Regions from separate parts of the Apilactobacillus apisilvae genome, predicted to be linked through region 2. Evidence: predicted binding sites of a transcription regulator. Region 2 holds the regulator's gene; the other holds the start of a gene.
The links. Region 2 encodes Rex, which represses fermentation and respiration genes when NADH is low (regulators of the CRP and FNR family bind a similar motif). Its sites were predicted from a motif close to TTGTGAANTANTTCACAA; they were not measured.
Positions count from the first base shown of each region.

Region 1: the regulator Rex is predicted to act here: its motif matches at 1,507-1,524, upstream of MOO46_RS05835 (zinc-dependent alcohol dehydrogenase family protein).

Region 1 covers NZ_CP093362.1:1,138,162-1,141,595, reverse strand. The annotation lists gene MOO46_RS05845 (fluoride efflux transporter FluC) at 1-296, opposite strand, end outside; gene scrK (fructokinase ScrK) at 460-1,338, shown strand; gene MOO46_RS05835 (zinc-dependent alcohol dehydrogenase family protein) at 1,582-2,583, shown strand; gene MOO46_RS05830 (VOC family protein) at 2,604-2,996, shown strand; gene MOO46_RS05825 (hypothetical protein) at 3,057-3,434, opposite strand, start outside.
Region 2 covers NZ_CP093362.1:36,120-39,553, reverse strand. The annotation lists gene groL (chaperonin GroEL) at 1-1,227, opposite strand, end outside; gene groES (co-chaperone GroES) at 1,280-1,564, opposite strand; gene MOO46_RS00215 (redox-sensing transcriptional repressor Rex) at 1,727-2,350, opposite strand; gene abc-f (ribosomal protection-like ABC-F family protein) at 2,530-3,434, shown strand, end outside.

The DNA.
Region 1 (3,434 bases), 370 kb from region 2:
AAAATACCTAGACCAATTTGGTGATTCATTAATAAGGTAATACTTTCAAAAGAAAAGGTTGAAAATGTTGTAAAGCCACCAATTAAGCCTACACTTAATCCATCAACTAAATCTTCCGATGCATCTAATAATTTAACCACAACTGAGGTTAATAGTGCTAATAAGAATGATCCAATAATATTGATAAAAATGGTTGCTATAAAATGATTATTACCAGCAACAAAAGTAAGATATCCCCTAATAGATCCACCGATAAAGCTAAAGAAAGCAATATAGATCAATTTTCTAATAAGCATAATTTTAAGCCTTCTTTTAAATAAATTTATTTTAATATTATCATACAATAATGAGAATGCCTTTTGCTACTATACCAATTTATTTTTTATTTTGACATTTAATCATTTAAAATTTATTATTAATGTAAGTATAAATAATTAGATACCCATAAGGAGTAATTTTATGTTACTTGGAAGTATCGAGGCCGGTGGCACAAAATTTGTATGTGCAGTTGGAAATAATGACTACCAAATTGTAGATAGCGAAATTATAAAAACTACCACGCCCGATGAAACATTAACTAAAACAATTAATTTTTTTAAAAAGTTTAAAGATTTAGCAGCATTAAGTATTGCATCATTTGGTCCTATTGAGGTCAGAAAACAATCTTCAAAATTTGGTTATATTACAGATACACCAAAAGAAGGTTGGTCTAATGTTAACTTTTTGGGAACTATTAAAAAATCATTAGATGTACCCATTTATTGGACCACTGACGTAAACGGATCTGTGTATGGAGAATATATCAATCTAGCAAAACATGATGTTAATCTTAATTCAATGGTTTATTACACGATTGGAACTGGTGTTGGTGCAGGAATTATCATTAATGGTCAATTTGTTGGTGACATGGGACATCCAGAATTAGGGCATATCAAGTTAAAACGTCATCCTGACGATCAAAATTTTGCCGGCATTTGCCCCTATCATGGAGATTGCTTGGAAGGATTAGTCGCTGGCCCTACTTTTGAAGCCCGTTTAAATAAAAAAGGAAAAGATGTTCCATTAGACAATCATGTATGGGATATTATGGCTTATTATGTTGCTCAAGCGGCGTTACAAGCGACTCTCGCATTTCGTCCTTCCAAATTAATATTTGGTGGTGGCGTAGTTAGTGAAACATTTCTCAATAAAGTTCGCGCTGAATTTGAAAATTTACTAAATGGATATATAAACATCGATAATATTGATGATTATATTGCAATACCATCGATTGTAGATAACGGTTCAGCAACTTATGGTAATTTCGCTTTAGCAGACGAATTACTAAAGAAAGTGTAATTGCGCACAAAATAAAATAAAATATTTTTTAGCCAGGAATGATTCTTGTAAACCCTTTCATAGTAAGTTTTCATAACAATCATTCCTTTTTTTATAAGATTTTTTCAATAAATTTGCCACAAAATGCTTTCTTTTTTTGAAAAATGAGTTATCATAATAGTTGTAAGATTGTGAAATGATTAATTAATCATTTTGCACAAGAAATTAATAAACTTGAAATTCAATATGAAAGGATCTTGAATTATGAAAGCATTAGTTTTAACTGGTAAGAAACAATTAGAAATTCAAAATACTGAAAAACCTGAACCAAAGGCTAACGAAGTTGTTGTAAACGCTAAGTATGCTGGTATTTGTGGTACTGACTACGCATTATACAATGGACTTCCAGGTTCAGCTCCAGCTGTTCCCCCAATCGTTTTAGGTCACGAAAACTCAGGTGTTATCTCAGCTGTTGGATCAGACGTTACTGACTACAAAGTTGGTGACCGTGTAACTGTTGACCCTAACATCTACTGTGGTAAATGTAAGTACTGTCGTACAGCTCGTCCAGAATTATGTGAAAACCTATCAGCCGTTGGTGTTACTAGAAACGGTGGACTAGAAGAATACTTCACTGCTCCTACACAAGTTGTATACAAATTACCTGAAAATGTTGATTTAAAATCAGCTGCTACATGTGAACCTATTTCATGTGCCGTTCATGGTATGGATTTATTAGACATTAAGCCTTACCAAAACGCTTTAGTTATTGGTGATGGTTTCATGGGTCTAATCTTTGCTCAAATGCTAAAATCATACGGTGTTAAATCAGTTACTTTAACTGGTCGTCACGATGACAAATTAGCTGCTGAAAAAGAAAAGACTGGTGCTGACAAAGTTATCAACACTACTAAGGAAAAGATTCCTGCAGAATACGATGTTGTTATCGAAGCTGTTGGTCAACCTGCTACTCAAGAACAAGCTGTTGAAGCAACTGTTAAGGGTGCTCAAGTATTAATGTTTGGTGTTGGTGCTCCTGACCAAAAATTCCAAATGAACACTTACGAAGTATTCCAAAAACAATTAACTATTAAGGGTGCATTCATTAACCCTAACTCATTTGAAGATGCTATTGCATTACTACAAAGCAAAGGTGTTAATGTTGCTGACATCATCGATAACGTTATCAGCTTAGAAGATGTTGAAGGCGTTCTAGATGGTACTTCAGACCTTAAAGGTAAATGTGTAGTTAAAGTTTCTGACTAATTTATTTGGAGGATGACATTATGGCTTTAAACGATTACTTTGACGGATTACAACACGTTGGAATCCCTTCAAAAGATTTAGACAAGACAATTGAATTCTACAAATCATTAGGATTTGACCAAGCTGGAGCATTCCACAATGGTGAAAATCGTTGTGCCTTCATGAGATACGGTAACTTAACTGTTGAAACATGGGAAGGCGATCCAGTTGCCATGGAAAATGGTGCTATTAACCATATTTCTATGAACTGTACTGATGTTGATAAAGCATTTGCTGCCGCTAAAGAACAAGGCTTCAATGTTTTAGATGACGAAATCCAATCAATCCCTTCATTCTGGGATAATGGTATTCGTTTCTTCAATATTCAAGGTCCTAACCACGAAAAAATTGAATTCTGCCAAATCGTTAAATAACATTTGAAAGAATATAAAAAATAGAACTCCCATAAGGGGGTTCTATTTTTTTATATCTTTTTAAGGATGAGTGGCATATAGGGGTGTATTTTTCATTTCATCAGATTTATTAAAATGAACATATTTACTACTTAACCAACCCTTTTCATTAAAACCTTTACCATAAATATTTACATAATATTTTACCGATTGGCTAAAATGACGTTTTTGATTTTTAGTAACTTTATAGAATTTCGTAGTCATTGATTTTTTAGAAACAGTTGCTGCATAGTTATTCGAATCAATCAGTTTATTTAAATTGATATGATGCTTATTAGTATAAAGTGTTCCTTTATTATTTATCGATACTTTTTCGTTATTTAATTTAATTGATCTATGATAAGTTTTGATATCACTAGAATGAGAATTATGATTTACATTCGCCGATGCTATGGAATT
Region 2 (3,434 bases):
AAAGCCTTCTTCAACGGCAGCTCTAGTTGAATTTAAAGCATCTTCGATTCTGTATTTACGTTCTTTTAGTTCAGTTTCAGTAGCTGCACCAACGCGGATAACAGCAACTCCACCGGCTAATTTAGCTAAACGTTCTCTTAACTTATCACGATCAAAATCGGAAGTAGTAGTCTCCATTTGATTCTTAATTTCAGTAACCCGTTTAGCAATTTGTTCTTTATCACCAGAACCTTGGACAATAGTTGTATCGTCTTTAGTAACATTAACTTTGTTAGATTGACCTAATTGATCAATTTTAACATCTTTCAAATTAATCCCTAAATCATCAGTAACAAGGGTTGCACCGGTTAAAGTAGCAATATCTTGCAATTGTGATTTACGACGATCCCCAAATCCAGGTGCCTTTACTGCAACAACATTAAATGTTCCACGCATCTTATTTAGTACAAGTGTTGGTAAGGCTTCTCCACCAATATCATCAGCAATAATTAATAATGAACGACCTTGTTCAACTACTGATTGTAAAACTGGTAAAATTTCTTGAATATTATTGATCTTTTTATCAGTAACTAAAATGTATGGGTTGTCTAAATCGGCTTCCATTTTCTCATTGTCAGTTACCATGTATTGCGACATGTAACCACGATCAAATTGCATTCCTTCAACAACGTCCATTGTAGTATTAACACCACGAGAATCTTCAACAGTAATAACACCATCATTACCAACTTTTTCCATTGCATCAGCAATTAATTTACCAACTTCTGGATTAGCGGCAGAAATAGAAGCAATTTGTTCGATGTCATTCTTATTCTTCACTTCGTGTGACATCTTATGCAACTTTTCTACAGCAACTTGAGTAGCTTTTTCAATTCCACGACGAATACCAACAGGGTTAGCACCTGCAGTAACATTCTTCATCCCTTCATTTACGATTGCTTGTGTCAAAACAGTAGCAGTAGTAGTACCGTCACCAGCAATATCATCAGTTTTAGAAGCAACTTCAGAAACCAACTTAGCACCCATATTTTCAAAATGATTTTTCAAATCAATAGACTTAGCGATAGTAACCCCATCATTAGTGATATTAGGGTTACCTGCAGATTCCTCTAGTACAACGTTACGTCCCTTTGGCCCTAATGTTGTCTTTACAGTATTAGCTAGTTTATCAACACCCTTTAGCATTGAATGTCTAGCATCTTCAGAAAATTTAACTTCTTTAGCCATAATTATTATTCACCCCATAAAAAATATATTAACAAATCGCTTATTATTTTAATTATTCAATAACAGCAACAATGTCCTTATCATGTAAAATCAAATATGATTTACCATCATAATCAACAGAAGTACCAGCATATTTATCAAATAAAACTTTGTCGCCAATATTTACAGATGGTGATAAGGTTTTACCGTTTTCAAGAACACGTCCATCACCAACAGCAAGGACTTTTCCAGTTTGAGGCTTTTCTTTTGCATTATTTGCTAAAACAATCCCTCCAACTGTCTTTTCTTCTTCATTTTGTGTTTCAATAACAACACGGTCACCTAATGGTTTTAACATTGTTACTATCCCTCCATTTTTTATAACAAGAATTAGCACTTCATGATTTAAGTGCTAACGAACAAATACAATATATTATTTTTTTTGAATAAATGCAAGCTAAATGATTTAGTGAAAATAAAAAAATGACCCTCAAAAATAATTGAGGATCATTTTTTATTTTTAATTATCATAATGTTCAATAAAATAAATTAAGGTTTGTAATTCATTGGTTAAGTCTACATTCTGTACTCTTACGTTTGCAGGTGCAGACAAGCGTTTAGAAGTGAAATTCATAATACCTTTTGCACCACCACTAATTGCTTGATCACAAATTTGTTGGGCAACTCCTGTAGGAACAGTTAAAATAACCACATCTATTTGTTGCTCACTTAATTGTTTTTTCAGATACTTAACATCATAGACAGGGACACCACTCTGAACTGTATTAATCATATGTTCATGAATATCGAAAGCTGCAGAAATTCTAACGTTGCTATCTTTATGAAAGTTAAAGTTCAATAAAGCTTGTCCTAAATTACCTAAACCTACTAAGGCTACATTAGTTAAATGATCTTGATTTAGGATCTTTTTAAAGAACTCTAATAAGTTGTCAACATCATAACCATAGCCACGCTTACCAAGGGCACCAAAATAAGAAAGATCTCTTCTAATTGTTGCTGAATCAACTTGCACTGCATCAGCAAACATACTAGAAGAAATACGTTTTACTTTTGCATCATGTAATCCACTAAGATACCGATAATACATAGGCAATCTTTTAGCTGTTGCCCTAGGAATTTTCATGTCCAAATTTTTTCCCTCCCTGAATTAATACGCATAACGAATAATTATTTTACCATAAAAAGATAGTTTGTGAAATGATTTCCAAACTTTTAAAAAATACATTATTTAATAATAATGTTATTATATGCTAGAATTATTATTATCATTATCGTTATAAGAATATTTAGGAGGTGAAAATATTGATTCTTTTACAAGCTAATAAGTTAACAAAAAGATTTGGTGGTGAAGATCTTTTCACAAACGTCAATTTAAGTATTCCTGAAAATGGTAAAGTTGCTCTAGTGGGAAGAAATGGTGCCGGTAAATCTACGTTAGTTAAAATGATTATGGGAATTGATTCAATTGATGAGGGTAATGTAACGACTAAAAATGGTTTAACAATTGGTTATTTAGCTCAAAATACCGGTTTAAAATCAAACCGAACTATTATCGAAGAAATGGAATCAGTTTTTAAAGAAATTCGTGAATTAGAAAATAAAATTCATTCATACGAAAATAAGATGGCTAGTAATGAAGTAATTAATAACCCTAAAAAGTTTCAAAAAATTAGTAAAATATATGACCGATTGCAATCAGAATTTTTATCTAAAAATGGTTTTGGCTATGAAGCTGAAATCAGATCAGTACTTGCTGGATTTGGATTTAAGAAAGATTCCTATAATCATAAAATCAATGAATTATCAGGTGGTCAACAAACCCAGTTAGCAATGGCTAAATTACTTTTAGAAAAACGTGATTTATTAATTTTAGATGAACCTACTAATCATATTGATGTAAAAACAATCGCATGGTTAGAAGACTATATTAAAGGCTATCCTGGTGCTTTATTAATCATTTCACATGATCGTTATTTTATGGATAAAATCGTTGATAAAGTTTATGATTTAAATCATGGACATTTAGACGAATATAATGGTGATTACTCTAATTTTATTGAACAAAAACAAGCTAATTATCAAATTCAGTTAAAAAACTTTGAAAAACAACAAAAAGAAATTCACAAAATGGAAGATTTTGTGAATAAAAATATTGTAAGAGCATCAACAACTAAACGAGCTCAGGCGCGTCGAAAGCAATTAGAAAA